2 regions of the Mycolicibacterium arcueilense genome follow, and region 2 is predicted to be linked to the other one. Evidence: riboswitches for the same ligand, from Rfam matches in the RefSeq annotation. Region 2 holds a riboswitch; the other holds the start of a gene.

Region 1 (8,528 bases), on a different contig from region 2:
CGTGCTTTCTGATCGCTGTAATGCGAGCGGGCCACGTCAATTCCGGGATCACCGGTGAAGATGAGATCTGCCCAGCGCGAGGCGAACTCGCGACCGCGGCCTGAGGACCCCGCCTGCAGGATCACCGGACGGCCCTGCGGTGTGCGCGGAACCGTCAGCGGCCCGCGGGTGGAGAAGTAGCGACCGACGTGCCCGAGTTCATGCACTTTGCCGGGGTCGGCATAGAGCCCGGAGACCCGATCGTGCTGGATCGCACCGTCCTCCCAGGTGTCCCAGAGTCCGGCGACAACGTCGAGAAACTCGTCGGCACGGTCGTAGCGTTCGTCGTGACCGAGATGGGTGTCGATCCCGAAATTTTGCGCCTCGCTGTCGTTGACGGAGGTGACCACGTTCCAGGCTGCACGTCCTCGAGACAGGTGGTCGAGCGTTGCGAAGGTCCGAGCGACGTGGAATGGGGCGTAGTACGTGGTCGAGTAGGTCGCGCCCAGTCCGATATGCGAGGTGGTCTGCGCGAGTACTCCGAGGATGACGCTCAAATCGAGCTTGACCGGCCGCGCCCCGTAGCGGACCGCCTCGGCGACGGAACCCCCGTAGATGCCGGGCATCGCCAGCCGGTCGTCGAAGAACATCAGGTCGAAACAACCCTCTTCCAACTGGCGACCGAGCTTCGCGTAGTACGAAGCGTCGAGATAGCCGTGTTCGGTTGCGGGGTGACGCCACGAACCGGCGTACACCGAAGTGCTTCCTGCCTGCATGAACGCCACGAGCGACATCTGATCGGTACGCATTACTGGAATCTAACATCTGATATATCAGATATCAAGGATGATGTTCGGTCGGTCGGTACGCTGCACGGATGACCCCGCTTGATATCTCGGGCACCGTGCGCGAGCGCGCGGCTCGCGAGTTGCGCGACCGGATCATCACCGGCGTGCTCGCGCCCGGGTCACGCATCGACCTCGACGCCATCACCGAAGAGTTCGCGACCAGTCGCACCCCGGTCCGGGAGGCGCTGCTGGAACTGTCCTTCGAAGGCCTGGTGCGTGTCGCGCCCCGCAGCGGGATCACCGTCATCGGCGTCAACTCCGAAGACGTGACCGACAGCTTCACCATCCTCGGTGTCCTCACCGGGCAGGCCGCTGCCTGGGCCGCCCACCGGGTCACACCCGACGAACTGGCTCGGCTACGCGAGTTGGCCGCCGACGTGGCCCGGCGGTCGGGCGAGGACAGCATCGGCGAGGCAAACTGGCTGTTCCACCAGGAGATTCACCGCGCCGCCCACTCCCCTCGCTTGCTGGCCCAGATCCGGCAGGCCGCACGGGTGGTGCCGTCCAATTTCCTGACTGTGTTTCCCGAGCATGAGAAGCACTCGCTCGACGAACATGAGCAGCTGCTGGACGCCCTGGAGGCCAAGGACGCCGAGGCTGCCCGCACCATTGCCGAACGCCACGTCCTGGAGGCCGGGCGCTCGTTGGCGGCCTGGCTCAACGCTCAGACCGCCACGAGCTGACCCGGACACCGGGGCTACCCCGCGCGCACCTTCGCGGTAGCGGTGACCAGATGCTTGAGCGACTCGGTCACCTCATCAGTGGTCCGGGTCTTCAAGCCGCAGTCGGGATTGACCCAGAGCCGCTCGGCCGGAACGGCTTTGAGCGCCTCCCGCAATGATGTGGCGATCTCGTCGACCCCGGGCACCCGGGGCGAGTGGATGTCGTACACACCCGGGCCGACGCTGTTGGAGAAGCCGATGCCGTTGAGGTCATCGAGCACCTCCATATGCGATCGGGCCGCCTCGATCGACGTAACGTCGGCATCCAGGTCGGCGATCGCCCCGATCACCTCACCGAACTCCGAATAGCACAGGTGCGTGTGGATCTGCGTGGAGTCCGCAACCCCGGAGGTGGACAGCCGGAACGCATCGACCGCCCAACTCAGATAGGCCTCCTTGTCCTTGGTGCGCAGCGGCAGCAGTTCGCGTAGGGCGGGCTCGTCGACCTGGATGATCGCGATACCTGCCGACTGCAGGTCCACCGTCTCGTCCCGGATTGCCAGGGCGACCTGAAAAGCGGTGTCGGCCAACGGCTGGTCATCGCGGACGAAAGACCAAGCCAAGATAGTCACCGGCCCGGTGAGCATTCCTTTGACCGGCTTGTCGGTGAGCGACTGCGCGTAGGTAGCCCAGTCAACCGTCATCGGCTGCTGACGAGTGACGTCACCGAACAACACCGGCGGACGTACGCAACGGCTGCCATACGACTGGACCCACCCGTTCTTGGTGGCGAAGAAGCCGTCGAGCTGCTCGGCGAAATACTGCACCATGTCGTTGCGTTCGGGTTCACCGTGCACGAGCACGTCCAACCCGAGCTGCTCCTGCAGCCGGATCACCGATTCGACCTCGGCCTCCATCCGGTAGCGGTACTCGGCCTCGTCGATCTCGCCGGCCACCAGCGCCGCCCGTGCCTTGCGAATGTCGACGGTCTGCGGGAACGAGCCGATTGTGGTGGTCGGCAGAGACGGCAGACTGAGCCGCTCATCCTGCGCCCGGCGACGTTCGGTGGCGGCGCCGCGGCTGATGCCACCCGCCAGGACGGACTGCAGCCGAGCCCGGACGCTGTCATTGTGCAGCCGGGGATCGCCGGCCCGCGACGCGGCCGCAGCGTTGGATGACTCGATCTCGGCGGCGACCTTCTCTTCGCCGTCGCGCAGCGCTACCGCCAGAGTCGCCACCTCGAAGACCTTCTCAGCGCCGAATGCCAGCCAGCTGCGCAGCGCGTCATCGAGACCGTCTTCCGGATCGAGGGTGTAGGGCACATGCAGAGTCGAGCATGACGTCGAAACTGCAACTGCCTTGGCATTTCCGCGCAGTGCCGTCAGGGTGTGCAGCGCGTTTTCAAGATTCGTACGCCAGATGTTGCGCCCGTCGACCACGCCCGCCACCAGCAGCTTGTCCGCAAGCTCGGGGACCGCTGAAAGCGCCTTGGCAGATCCGGCCACCAGATCGATGCCAATCCCTTCGACCGGCGTCCGCGCCAGAGCGGGCAACGCATCGGTGAGTTCACCGAAGTAGGTGGCGACGAAGATCGCCGGCCGCTTCGCCAACTCAGCCAGCCGGGTGTAGGTGCGCTCAGCCAGCTCGGCAGCATTGTCGAGGATGTCGGTCACCAGGACGGGTTCGTCGATCTGTACCCACGTGACTCCCTTGCCGGCGAGCACTGCGAGCAACTCGGCGTACACGCCGACGAGCTCATCCAGCCTGGAGATGGGAGCGTCGGCACCCTCGACCGCCTTGGACAGGGCGAGGAACGTGATCGGGCCGACAAGCACCGGTCGAGCCGGAACACCCTGGGCTGCAGCTTCTTCCAGTTCACCGAGCACCTTCGCCGGATTGAGCGCGAAGGTGGTGTCCGGTCCGATCTCGGGCACGATGTAGTGGTAGTTGGTGTCGAACCACTTGGTCATTTCCAGTGGCGCGATGTCGTCGTTCCCGCGCGCAGCAGCAAAGTAGCGGTCGAGATCATCGGCAATGCCGTGGACACGGGCCGGCAGGGCACCGACCAGGACTGCGGTGTCGAGCACCTGGTCGTAGTAAGAGAAGTCGTTGACCGGGATCGAATCCAACCCGGCCGCCGCCAGTGCCTTCCAGGTGTCGCGCCGCAACGTGGCGGCTACGGACTCCAGTTCGGCGCGATCGATTCGCCCGGCCCAGTACTTCTCGACGGCACGCTTGAGTTCACGATTGGGCCCGATTCGGGGTGACCCCAGAATGGTGGCGGAAAAAGGTATTGCGGTTGTGCTCATGACGAGGTCCTTCAACGTACGAAGAGGATGGCCACCGCCAGGAGACACCGACCGAACGCGACCACCCGCCACGAGTGAGCCACTTTCGGCCACTGCCCATTCCGCGAGGCGATGAACCACCGGACGCGGCGCGCCCGGTACGGCTGGCAGGTCTTCGGACTCACAGGCACGCACGAAACCGTGCACCTACTGGCCGTCGCTTCCCAGCCGCGCAATCCTGCGTGCCAGTGCTGATGACGGCGGTCGTTCCTGCATACCGCTGCGGGACAGTCCCGGATTCTCACCGGGTTCCCTCTCGCGTCGCATCTCAATCAGCCTGCGACGCTCGATGTCGGCACCGTAAACGCCCCAGTGCCGACAAACCAACTGCGTGGCTCAGACTACCCCGTGGTCAGCACCGCTCATCGAGGCATCGCGGCCTTGATCTTGTCCACCACATCGGCGGCCTGGGTGACCGAGGATCCGGCCGGCTTGCACGCCTGGATGTCCATGACGAGGTTGGCGGCGGCGGCCAGCGCGCGCTGGCAGTCGCGGGTCTGGTCACCGTCGACGCGGGTGAATGGCAGGGTGAGTTCGTCTTCGGTCTGTGTGAGCGCCCCGCTCTTCCAATTGGGCAGCGGTTCACCGTTCAGCGTGATGTTCACCTTGTGGTCGGTGCACTTGGACCACCGTTCCGCCGACTGAGCAAGGAAGTCGTCGGCGTCCTGCGCAGACGGAAAGATCACCACCGACTGCACCAGCAGGTTGTCCCAGTTGTCATTGTCCGGCGACCGGAGCAGCACCTGGCGCATGGCGGCCCAGTGATCCCCGTAGATGGCGGACTCGTTCACCTGCCAGGCACCGAGGCAATTCAGATTGGGGAGCAGGTTGCGATGGTCGCTCATATCGGTCACGGGTGGGTGCGCCGTCATCCCCTCGGTTCCCATCAGGCTGTTGACCTCTTCGGTGCTGAGCAGCAGCCCCTCGAGTGCCGACTTGGGCACGTCCTTCGGCCCCTGGACCGTGTCGCCGTTGCCGGAACAACTGGTGGCCATCAGCACGAGTGCAACCAACGAGATCACGAGCCGGATCACGGTAATCCTTTACTGCAGGCACGGTGCACCGCGCGTCGGGTGGGTGAATGTTCGAAGGTGGCAGGTGCCGGCCAGGCCGCGATTACCCAATCATTCCAACGTGATTGGCGTTTCGTCAGGCGTGGGTACCCGCGGCGGCACAGGCCATCTGCGCGTTGTTGGCATCGTTGTTGAGCTGGGTGGCCGTGTCGTTGAGCGATTGACCGCCGGTCCGCAGCCCCATCTTCAGCAGCAGCTTGGTGGCACCGAAAGACCATGAGCGCATCGGGTTGGCGATGTCGGGCGACAGCCCCGGCGTGCCTGCGGCGTTCATCGCCGACGCGGCAGCTTCACGCAGCGCCGTCCGGCCGCTGGTGTTCGTCGTGCTGATGGTCGGATCCCCGTAGTCGGGGCGTTCCACACCTTCGATCGAATCGGCGAAATCGCCGTAGTAGGTCGATGCCGAGTCGAGCGCGGTGGCGAACGTCGAGCAAGCCGTAACCGCAGGCACGCCAGGGTCATCCGTGCTCGCAACCGGCACCGGCACCGGACCTGCAACCGGTGCACCCGCCGCCACCGGCGGCAGCTCGGGCACACCGGGCGCCGCCGGCCCCGGTGCGCCGGCTTCATCGCCGGGTTCCGCGAACGCTGTGGGCACGGCACCGAACCCAATGCTGAAGGCAATGAGCAGCGATGCGATGCCTCGCTCGTACACCTGAGACGACCTCAACGATTCCTCCGTCAGTCGGATAGCAGTTCGGCGCCGGGCGCCACAGTTGACGTCCGCGCCTCATCGACGCATCTGCCGTCCCCCCGGATGCACCACACGGTCGAGGGTCCATATGTCCAAAAGGTGAACACCCGGCCAACCCGCTCCCCCTAACGGTCGTCCATTCTGTGCCGACCGTCGCCTCCGATGCCTCATATATGTAATGCGCTGCAGCACACGACATTTCCCAGCAACCTCACAGGTTGGGCGATTCCAGCCCGACGGAAATGAGGTGGGAACTGTTGGGACGTTGTTCACCAAACCGAAACGCGACCGGTTCATGATTCGTCGCGACAGATTCCTTGGGCCCTTTGATTTTTGACGACCACGGCGCGTCGCATAACGCAGGGCCCAGAACCACGAGAGGCGCAAGTTCACGCATGTTGAGTCGTTTTGCCCCCCTGGCTGCAGTCTGCATGTTGGCCCCTGTAGCGATTGCGCCCCTTGCATATGCAGATCCCCCGCCCCCGCCGGACCCGGCAGCCCCCGTCGCCGCGCCCGCAGGGCCCCCACCGGACACCGGCGCGGTGCCGTCGTCGCCTCCCGGCGTCCTGGACACCCCCGACGGCTGGCATGTCACGGTGGCCGGCTCCAACGAGACCCTGCTCCCGGTCGCCCCGCTGACCACCGCGATCTCGTCACGCGAGTACCTCGTCGGCGGCACCTTCAACGGGAAGGTGTCGGGCGGCGGCAAGACCAAGCTGACCGGCGGCACACTTGAGGCCGGGGCCCAGATCGGTTGCGGCATCATCAGCGACGAAACGGAGATCAACCCCGGTATCAGCTTCTCGCCGAGCCTCAAGATTCCGTTCACCGGGTCCGCCGGCGATGTCGGTGCCGGTACGGGTATCAGCTTGCAGGGCAAGGTGTACCTGAAGCCGGGAACGGTCACCATCGTCCCGATCGACAAGAAGTCGTTCAAGGGCTCGGGTACCCGCGTGACGATCACGGGCGTTCGCATCAAGTTCGATCAGTGCGCCGGCCAGTCGTTCATCCGGACCTACGCGACCATGACGAGTTCCACCGACAACACCGACGACGTCATCACCTACCTCGGCGTCACCAAGGCCGTCTGACCTCGGCCCGGAAACGACACCGACCATGAATCACACCGATCATGACGCTGATCCCTCGGATTCGACCCCCACGAGAGGCACAAGTTCCCGCATGTTGAATCGTTTCGCCACCCTGGCTGCTGTCTGCATGTTGGCCCCGGTTGCGTTGGCGCCCCTCGCGTCAGCCGACCCGCCACCGCCGCCGCCGGACCCCGCGGCTGTCGACGCCGGCCCACCGCCGGACAACGGCCTGGTCGCATCCGCCGAGCCGGGCGTGGTCACCACACCGGACGGCTGGAAGCTCACGGTCTCGGCCAAAGACGAGAGCCAGCTGCCGATCGCGCCGCTGACCACCGCCGCGTCGTCACGCGAATACCTTGTCGCAGCGACGTTTACCGGCACCGTCACCGGCGGCGGGTCCACCTCGCTCACCGGCGGCACGCTGGACACCGGCTACCAGATCGGCTGCGGTATCGAGCTGGGACAGGTCCGCCTCATCGGATCGATCGGTCTGAGCACGTCGGGCTCGACGCTGGCCGGCATCATCCCGACCGGTGTGAGCATGCCGATGTCGGGCACTATCGAGATCCACGCCAAGCCCGGCACCGTCACCAACGTCTCGGTGAACAAGAAGTCGTTCAAGGCCGCGCCGGTGCGCGTCACGGTGAAGGACGTCCACATCAAGATCGACGGCTGCGTCGGCCAATCATTCCTGCGCTCGTACGCAACCCTGACCAGCTCCACCACCGACACCGACGATGTGGTCGCGTACTACGGCGTCACCAAGGCAGTCTGACGGGCTGGATGTGAGAGCGAAACACGAAGGCATGAGCGAGAACCCGGACGGCACATTCGCGGTCAAGCACGCGATGGCCACCCTCGCCGCAGCCGGGCTGTTCGTGGTCGGCGCGGCGGTTGCCTGCTCGGCAACCGCCGCGGCCGACCCGGCACCGCCGGAGGTTCCAGGTGCGCCTGCAGTCGCCGCCCCGGCCCCGGCCCCTGAACTGGCACCGCCGCCACCACCCGGGCCGCCGGTGCCCATGATGGGCGCACCGCTCGGGCCGAACGGTCTGTCGGTTCTCGGCCAGACGGGCACCGACACGGCGCCAGGCAGGCTCGGCGTCCCCAACGGGGTCGACATGAGTCCTGGCGCGCTACTGGGCCAGTACGAAGCTCCGTCGGCCCCGGGCGGACCGGCGCCGACCAACGCTCCCAACCTCAGGGCGTTCAACAACGGAAACTTCTTCCCGCAGAACGAGAAGCCGGCAGCGCCCGGCCAGGGCACTGTCGTGGGTGTCGCACCGGGCCAGGAGAACGCGGACATCTCCGGGCTCGACTGGATGCGGCAGATGCACACGATGTACCGCAACGGGAACCTGCGTGGTGCAGCGCTGGGTCAGGTGCCCAAAGAACAACTGGGTGAACCACTTCCGGGTACCGCTCCCCCGCCCGGGACCAACATTCCGTCGGGTCTGGGCGAGAATCTGCCGGACCCGGCGGCGCCACCTCCGGCACCGGGAGCACCGCTGCCCCCAGCGGATCCAGTCCCCCCACCGCCTGCTCCGTGAGACATTCGGGCAGCATCCGGTTATCTCCGGATGCTGCCCGATTTCTATTCCCCGGCAAATGTCACCTGCACGATTTTTGATAACTATCTGTTAACTCTCTGTACATCCGGAATACACTGACTGGTAACGGTCGGGGCTGCCGGTGAGAGCGACAGCATGAGATCCGACCGCCGGGAGGATCGAAATGTTGACGATGACTCGATGTTCGAAGGTCGCCGGTCTGGCCGTGCTTATTCCGGCCATTGCGATCGGGGGCGCTCCATTGGCCGCGGCGGACCCGCAGAGC
Region 2 (8,528 bases):
GGGCCCGGTTCGGCAGGCCGAACTGGATCACCCGCCACCTCCCCAAGCCGCACCACGGCGAGGGCTCGCGGTGGACCGTCTTCACCGAGGCGGCCAGGCACGACTTCCTTTCGGCAGCCTCCTACCTTGTCGTCGGCGCGGCCGCCGCGGCCGCCCTGCACGTGCTGGTTCCGGCGTGGGTCTACGAGCATCTGGCCGGACAGGTGGCGCTCGGCGTGATCACCATGGCACTGCTCGCGGTCGTGCTGGCGTTGTGTTCGGAGGCCGATGCCTTCGTCGCCGCCAGCCTGACCATGCTGCCGCTGCTACCGCGGCTGGTGTTCCTGGTGGTCGGGCCCGCCGTCGATATCAAGCTGTTCGCGATGCAGGCCGGAATGTTCGGCCGGGCATTCGCGATTCGTTTCGCGCCCGCGACGTTGGTAGTGGCGACGCTGGTCGCGACCGCCACCGGTCTGCTGATCCTGGGGCCGCAGTGAGCCGCGAGACCGAGAACGCACTGCTGCTGCTGATCGGGGTCAGCACCGCGATCATCGCGGTCACCGGCACCTTCACCCGCTACGTCAAGCCGGCGCTGCTGCCGTACCTGGCTGCCACCGCGGTTCTGCTGATCGCGTTGGCCCTGTCTTCGATCGTCCGCGACATCCGGCACGGTGGCCGGGACGGCGAGGGGCACGACAACGACGAACCCCACGACCATCCGCACTCCCGCGGCGTCGCCTGGCTGCTGCTGATCCCGATCGCGCTGCTGGCCTTCGTCGTGCCGCCGGCGATACGCCCGGACGCGGCGACAGTGACCGAGGTGTCCACAGATGTGTTGCGGCGTCCCTTTCCACCGCTGCCCGATGGCGTCGCACCGGAGGTGTCTCTGCCCGACGTGTTGATCCGCGTCGCGCAGGACTCCGCGGGCACCCTCGACGACCGCCGGATCACGGTCAGCGGGTTCAGCATGCGCGTCGGCGATCGCACCGACCTGGCCAGGGTGGTGATCATCTGCTGCGCTGCCGACGCTCAGCTCGCCAGCATTCGACTCTCCGGGCCGGCAGCCGCCCAGGTCACGGGCTATCCGGAGAACACCTGGTTCGAGCTGGAGGGGATGATCGCTGCGGGACAAGGTGATTCGAGCCGCAGCTCGATTCCGACCATGACCGTGCTCACCGCGTCCCGCATCGATCCGCCCCAGCATCCTTACGCCTACTGACGCCCACCCGCGGTCTCGTCAGTGCACAGTCCCCGCAGTTGGACCCGCCGGGCACCCGGTAGTAGAGGCAGCAGCTGCGGCGGCGGAATGTCAGCTCGGTCAGGTCACCCGTCCCGGCCAATTCGCCCGTGATCAACAATGATTCGGTGACGTGCCGAACGTCGTCACGTAATTCCGGTCGGGCGCTGGCCAGCTCATGAGCGGCCGCCACCAGAGCTGCGGCGGCATTGCCGTAGAGCAGCCCCGGCGCCATCTTGACCTTCAGCCCGGCAGCCAGCGGCTCAAGGTGCTCGGTGATCACGAGCCGGTACAGCTGCCCTGCCAGTGCGCCGTCGACGGGTGTGCCCACAGCCAGCGGAAGCCGGAGCTGGGTACTGGTGGCATGACGCTGCAGGTCGGTCAGCTCGGGCAGCACACCGTACTTCAGCGCACCGGCCAGCAGCGGTGACCACAACCGCGATGCGTGGCTGAACTGAACCAGGGAGGCACCGATACGCAGATCGGTCGTGCGGTATCCGGCTGAGGTTTTCGCGACGAGGTTGACGCAGCCGTCGTCGTAGCAGCGTTGCACCGGAACCCAGCCGGCCGGGTCGCCACCGACGGTGATCGCGAAGAACCCTCCGAGCGAGGCGATTTCGCCGAGTTGGGTACCGATGTTCACGATGTCGCCACCACCATGGGCACAACGCCGACCTGAGGCCTGCCTGCGTCGACGGTGATCCGGGCCGCGACCCCGTACACGTCGGCAAGCAAATCCACGGTGAGGACCTCCACCGGGGTCCCGATCGTCACCACCTCCCCGCCGTCGAGCACACAGATCCGATCGCAATACGCGGCAGCGAGATTCAGGTCGTGCAGTGCGGCGATCACCGTCGCTCCCGTGTCCCGCAGCAGGCGCAGGGCCTCGTGCTGGTGACGCAGATCGAGGTGGTTCGTGGGTTCGTCGAGCACGATGACGTCGGTGCGCTGGGCCAGCGCGCGAGCGATGAGCACCCGTTGCTTCTGCCCGCCGGACAGCCGGCCATAATCGGCGCCGCTCAGATCCGCGATGTCCAGTGCCGCCAACGCCCCGCCGATGATCTCGCGGTCCTCACTGCTGTCAGCCGCGAAAGACCGCTTGTACGGTGTGCGGCCCATCGCGACCATGTCGTACACCGTGAGTTCGAAATCGCCTGTGGCTTCCTGCAATACCGCCGCCACCCGGCGTGCGGCCTGCTTGCCCGGAATCTTCCACACGTCGGCGCCGTCGACCAGCACCCGTCCGGTACTCGGCCGCAGAGCCCGGTACAGCGTGCGCAGCAACGTCGTCTTGCCCGCTCCGTTCGGCCCGACCACGGCCAGCACCTCACCCGGGGCGACCACCAGCGAGACATCGGTGACCACCGGCTTGCCGCGCATCGACACCGACACCGCGTCGAACACCACTTCTACCGTCACACCCCGGCCTTTCGTCGCATCAGCCACAGGAAGAACGGCCCGCCGACCAGTGCGGTCAGAATCCCGACGGGCAGTTCCTCCGGGGTGGCCACGGTCCTGGCCACGATGTCGCACGCCACCAGGAATGCCGCCCCCAGCAATGCCGCAGCCGGCAACGCCTTGCGGTGGTCGGCCCCGACCAGCAGCCGCACCACATGGGGCATGATCAGCCCGACGAATCCGATCGTGCCGCTGACCGCGACCATGGCGCCGACCATCAGCGCCACGACGACGAACATCCCCGCCCGGAACCGGTGGACATCGAGCCCGAGCGAGGCGGCCGCCTCCTCACCGGTGTAGAGCAGGTTCAGCGATCGGGTGAAGGCCAGGAGCACCAATACGCCGAGGATCACCGCCAGCGCGGGCACCCAGACCATGCGCCAGGTGGTGCCACCCAGGCCGCCGAGCATCCATCGCACCGCCGACTGTGTCTTGTGCGGATCGTCAGAGGTCACGATCATCAGGCTCGCCAGCGCGGACAGTACTTCGGCCACCGCCACACCGGCCAGAACCAGCCGCACGGTCGTCATCCGCCCGCCCGTGCGAGCCAGAAAGTAGACCGCGACGAGCGCGAGGAAGGCCCCGAGGAAGGCCGCCAGCGGCAAGGTCAGTGCCTGCAACGCGCCGGCACCGAACACCAGCACGGCGACGGCACCGACCGAGGCTCCCGAGGAGACACCCAGCAGCATGGGATCGGCAAGTGGGTTGCGCACCACGGCCTGTAACGCCATGCCGCACGCCGCCAGACCGGCGCCCACAACCGCCCCCAACACGACCCGGGGCAGCCGGGCGTCGAGCACGATGGACTCCCGCACCGCAGGCCAACTCTGCTCGACGAGGCCCGGATGCACGGAGTGCAACACGATGGCCCACACCTGCCCCGGCGGGATGGAGACCGAACCGATCGCCACTCCGGCGGTCATCGTCGTCAGCAGCAGCCCCGCCAGCGCCACGAGGACCAGCCGGTAGGGCATCACGCAAACCGGTCCGGGTGCAGCTGTCGCGCCAGCGACTCCACCGCCCGGCCAACCCGTACACCGACGACCACCGACGACAGCGGAAGCACGGCGAACCGCTGCTGGGAGACCGCGGGAACATGCTGCAGCAGAGGATGTTCGGTGAGGAATCGCTTCTTGTCCTCGACCGGCTGATCCCCGTAGTCGTAGATCACGATGACCTCGGGCGCGCGCTCGGCGAACTGCTCGAACGACACGTCACCCCAGACCTTGGGGACATCGGCGAACACGTTGACTCCGCCGGCCTCTTCGATCATCAGGTTGCCGATGCCTTTGCCGCCCGAGGTGAACACCGTCGCCTCGCCACTGTCGTAAACGGCGACGCGTATCGGCTGGGCCCCGCGTAGTTTGGCCTCGGACTGCGCCAGCTCGCCGTGGAGCTTCTCGATCTGCTGCTCGGCTCGGTCGGTGACGCCGAAGATTGTTCCGATGCCCCGTATTTCGTCATCGACTGTGGACATGGTGACGGCCTCGTCCCGGCAGTCCTCGATGTTGAGGTAGGTGTGGACCCCGGCATCGTTCAGCCGTTGCCTGCCGCGGCCCTCCTTCTCGTCGAACGCGCTGTCCCAGCCGCCGTAGACGAAATCGGGTTCGGTGGCCAGCAGCGACTCGTAGGACGGATATTCCTTGGCGAGTACCGGAACGCCGTCGTAGGCGGCCTGGTACTCCGGCAGGATCCGATCGTCGAGATAGGACGTGCCGACCATCGAATTCTCCAGGCCCAGCGCCAACAGCACCTCGATCGCATGCTGGTTGAGCGCGACAGCGCGAGTAGGCGGACGCTCATAGGTCGAGCTGACGCCGCAATTGTCCACGGTGACCGGGAATCCCGGTGGGGCGCCGCCTGCGGTGTCGGGCGCCGCGGTCGAGGCGCACCCCGATACCAGTAGCAGCGATACCAGTCCGGCGGTCAGCCAACGAGCAGCCATGGGCGTACCCATCCTCTCCGGGGAGATCCGCCCCAGTGCGTGCGAGGTGGCGACTGCGGTGCGTATCTGGCTCTCGACGACCAGCGGAAACTGGTCGATCGATCACAGTGGCGGGACCGCGCCGGATTCACACCGGCTTCCACGATCCGCAGTCGCCCTATCGCCGTCGATGGTAGGTCAGGCCGGGCCGACCACCGGCAGCAGCGCCATCTCCCTGGCGTTCTTGATCGCCGTGGCGACCTGGCGCTGTTGCTGCGGAGTGAGGCCGGTGATGCGCCGGGACCGGATCTTGCCCCGCTCGCTGATGAACGTGCGCAGCAGGTGGACGTCCTTGTAGTCGACCTCGGTCACCCCGAGGGCCTTCAGCTGATTGCGCCTCGGCTTCTTGAGATCGGTGGCCGGCGGTCGCTTCTTGGTGCTCTTCCGAGAATTAGCCGCCATCACCAACTCGACTTCCGTACGCCGGGCAGTTCACCGCGGTGCGCCAGTTCGCGCACCCGGACCCGTGACAGGCCGAACTTGCGCAGATGACCACGTGGTCGCCCGTCGACCGCGTCCCGGTTGCGGAGCCGGACCGGGCTTGAGTCACGCGGCAAACGTTGCAGGGCCGAGACCGCCGCGGCCTTCTGCTCACGCGTGCTCTCCGGACTGCGGATGGCCTCCTTGAGCTCGGCCCGCCGTTCGGCATAGTGCTCCACGAGTTTCCGGCGCTGCTCGTTCTTGACGATCTTGGATCGCTTGGCCATCAGCGCTCCTCACGGAATTCGACGTGGCGGCGGATAACCGGGTCGTACTTGCGCAGCACAATCCGGTCCGGGTCGTTGCGGCGGTTCTTGCGGGTGACGTACGTGTACCCGGTCCCCGCGGTCGACTTCAGCTTCACGATCGGCCGGATGTCGGTGCTGGCCATCAGATCTTCTCCCCCGCGCTACGCAGCCGGGCCACCACGGCCTCGATGCCGTCGCGGTCGATCACCTTGATTCCCTTGGCGCTGACCCGAAGTCGGATCCGGCGCCCTTCGGTCGGCAGGTAGTAGGTCTTGGTCTGGATATTGGGGTTCCAGCGGCGGCGACTGCGCTTGTGCGAGTGCGACACCGTGTTGCCGAACCCGGGCGAGCGCCCGGTGACTTGGCAGTGGGCAGACATCGGTCTCCTTCGGATGGGGTAGCCTCACGATAATGATAATCGTTTTCAACAACAACTGTGTCGGGAGGTGCGGTGCGAACCCCAGTGGTGCTGATCGCCGGTCAAGGTGACAGCGACGGCGTAGCAGAAGAACTGGGCCGCAGGCCGGGAACCGTGCTCGTGCGCCACACCTTTGACGGACACGTGGTGCTGCGGACGGTGTCCGACGGCAGCGGGACATCCGAACTCGCCCTCGAGCTCGCCCACGGTTGCGTGTCCTGCACAGTTCGCGACGACCTGCTGATCCTGTTGCGGCGCCTGCACCGGCGTGGCGACGTGGAACGCATCGTCGTGCAGTTGATGCCCTGGCTGGAGGCCGAGCCCGTGTGCTGGGCCATCAACACCATCCGGGTCCACGTCGGACCCGGCTATATCGACGGACCCGCCTCTCGCGACGTCACCATCGACGCGGTGGTCGCGTGCCTGGACGCCACGGTGTGGCTGCAACAGTCCGTCGGCGACGAGGAACTGCCCGACGGACGCACGGTCGCCCAGGTGGTCGTCGGCCAGGCCGAGTTCGCCGACATGCTCGTGCTCAACGAGCCCGAGGCCACTACCCTGTCGGTGCTCCGCCGGCTCGCGCCCCGCGCCCGCATCACCGTGGGTCCCGACCAGGTGGAACTCGGCCTGGCACATCTGGAGCCGAACAGCCGGCGCGGGCGTACCCCGACACCGCACGATCCACTCCTGGCCGGTGAACCACCGTTGGAACCCGACGACGAGGTCATCATCGTCGAATTCGCCGCGCGCCGACCGTTTCACCCGATGCGCCTACACGACGCCGTCGACCTCCTCCTCGAGGGCGTGGTGCGCACCCGCGGCCGGGCCTGGCTCGCCAATCGGCCGGCCGACGTCATGTGGATCGAATCCGCAGGCGGTGGAATGCATTTCAGTAACGCCGGAAAATGGCTGGCGGCAATGGATTCCACCGAGCTGGCCTACACCGACCCCGAACGCCTGGCGATGGCCGCCATCGACTGGCACCACCAGTTCGACGACCGCCACATCTCGCTGACCGTCCTGGTCTGCGGCGCGCGGCCCGGCGACGTCATCGAGGCGCTGCACGGTGCGCTGCTCACCGACGACGAGCTGGCGCGACCCGAGGAGTGGGCCGACTACCCCGACCCGTTCGGGGACTGGCACGAAGAACCCTGTCAGCCCGGAATCGACGAACCCGCAGCATCCGTCCACACAGAAGGTGAATCCCAGTGAAACCCGACATCCACCCCGACTATCACCCCGTGGTGTTCCAGGACGCCGCCACTGGCACCCAGTTCCTGACCCGGTCGACGGCCACCAGTGACCGCACGATCGAGTGGGCTGGCCCGGACGGGACCCAGACCTACCCGCTGATCGTCGTCGATGTCACCAACGACTCGCATCCGTTCTGGACCGGCACCGCACGGCATCTCGACTCGGCGGGGCAGGTGGAGAAGTTCCGCCGTCGCTACGGATAGGTCCTGGTTCTAGGGTGAAGCCATGCGGCTCAAGCCCGGCAGACCTGACCTGGCCCCCTATGCGCGGTTCTTCGACGCGCCGTCGGCCACACCGCAATCCCCGGTCACCGTCACCTGGGCGGGGGTCAGCACGCTGCTCGTGGATGACGGCACGTCGGCAGTACTGACCGACGGCTTCTTCTCGCGACCCACACTGCCGCACGTGGTCCTGCGCAAGCTGGCGCCGTCACTGGCCCGCATCGACGGCAGCCTGGCCCGCCTCGGCGTCGACAAGCTCGAAGCGGTGCTGCCGGTACACAGCCACTTCGACCACGCCATGGATTCGGCCGTCGTCGCCGAGCGCACCGGCGCCCAACTGGTGGGCGGTACTTCGACCGCTCAGGTCGGCGTCGGGGGTGGCCTGGCTCCCGACCGGATCGTCACGGTCACTCCGGGCGACGCCGTCACCCTCGGTGCGTATGACGTGACGCTCTTCGAGTCCGAACACTGCCCGCCGGACCGATTCCCCGGCATCATCACCGAACCGGTCGTCCCGCCGGTCAAGGTCGCGGCGTACAAGTGCGGAGAAGCCTGGTCGACCCTGGTGCACCATCGGCCCAGCGACCACCGGCTGCTGATCGTCGGCAGCGCCGGGGCGGTGCCGGGCGCCCTGACGGGACAACGCGCCGAGGTGGTCTACCTCGGGATCGGCCAGCTCGGGCTGCAGTCCGAGCAGTATTTCGAGACCTACTGGGCCGAAACGGTGCGCGCGGTCGGGGCGCGGCGGGTGGTGCTGATCCACTGGGACGATTTCTTCCGCCCGCTGCACGAGCCGCTGCGCGCGCTGCCGTACGCGGGCGACGACCTCGATGTGTCGATGCGGGTGCTGACCCGGCTGGCCGAACGCGACGGTGTGCGCCTGCACCTGCCCACCGTGTGGCAGCCCGCCGATCCGTGGATCACTTGATACTCGCGCTCATCGCGCTGGCCGTCGTCCTGGTGTTCGCGTTGGCGCGGCCGGAGGGCTGGCCCGAGGCCGTCGTGGCGATCCCGGCCGCCGGGCTGCTGATCGTGTCCGACGTGATCTCACCGGACGACGCACTGGCCGAGGTCGATCGCCTGCTGCCGGTGGTCGGATTCCTGGCGGCCGTATTGGTGCTGGCCCATCTGTGTGACGACGAAGGCCTGTTCCACGCCGCGGGCACGCTGATGGCCCGGGCCAGCAAGGGCGATTCCCGGCGGTTGCTGACCCGGGTCTTCCTGATCGGGGCGATGACGACAGCCGTGC

The links. A riboswitch is a leader RNA that binds a small molecule or an ion and turns the genes downstream of it on or off. The one in region 2 is predicted to bind cobalamin.
Region 1: linked by a shared signal. The riboswitch ahead of metE (5-methyltetrahydropteroyltriglutamate--homocysteine S-methyltransferase) and the one ahead of AC4LGL_RS03510 (ABC transporter substrate-binding protein) in region 2 are both predicted to bind cobalamin.

What each region holds. Positions count from the first base shown of each region.
Region 1 covers NZ_JBZTYL010000026.1:238,814-247,341, reverse strand. The annotation lists gene AC4LGL_RS25390 (LLM class flavin-dependent oxidoreductase) at 1-788, opposite strand, end outside; gene AC4LGL_RS25385 (GntR family transcriptional regulator) at 857-1,510, shown strand; gene metE (5-methyltetrahydropteroyltriglutamate--homocysteine S-methyltransferase) at 1,525-3,798, opposite strand; cobalamin riboswitch at 3,927-4,142, opposite strand; gene AC4LGL_RS25375 (sensor domain-containing protein) at 4,200-4,871, opposite strand; gene AC4LGL_RS25370 (Rv2240c family protein) at 4,987-5,580, opposite strand; gene AC4LGL_RS25365 (MspA family porin) at 6,000-6,695, shown strand; gene AC4LGL_RS25360 (MspA family porin) at 6,787-7,470, shown strand; gene AC4LGL_RS25355 (hypothetical protein) at 7,502-8,242, shown strand; gene AC4LGL_RS25350 (hypothetical protein) at 8,427-8,528, shown strand, end outside.
Region 2 covers NZ_JBZTYL010000006.1:87,136-95,663, reverse strand. The annotation lists gene AC4LGL_RS03535 (permease) at 1-476, shown strand, start outside; gene AC4LGL_RS03530 (TIGR03943 family putative permease subunit) at 473-1,198, shown strand; gene AC4LGL_RS03525 ((2Fe-2S)-binding protein) at 1,152-1,859, opposite strand; gene AC4LGL_RS03520 (ABC transporter ATP-binding protein) at 1,856-2,635, opposite strand; gene AC4LGL_RS03515 (FecCD family ABC transporter permease) at 2,632-3,648, opposite strand; gene AC4LGL_RS03510 (ABC transporter substrate-binding protein) at 3,648-4,619, opposite strand; cobalamin riboswitch at 4,660-4,785, opposite strand; gene rpsR (30S ribosomal protein S18) at 4,797-5,060, opposite strand; gene rpsN (30S ribosomal protein S14) at 5,060-5,365, opposite strand; gene rpmG (50S ribosomal protein L33) at 5,365-5,529, opposite strand; gene rpmB (50S ribosomal protein L28) at 5,529-5,765, opposite strand; gene mrf (ribosome hibernation factor-recruiting GTPase MRF) at 5,838-7,016, shown strand; gene AC4LGL_RS03480 (type B 50S ribosomal protein L31) at 7,013-7,261, shown strand; gene AC4LGL_RS03475 (MBL fold metallo-hydrolase) at 7,284-8,207, shown strand; gene AC4LGL_RS03470 (SLC13 family permease) at 8,204-8,528, shown strand, end outside.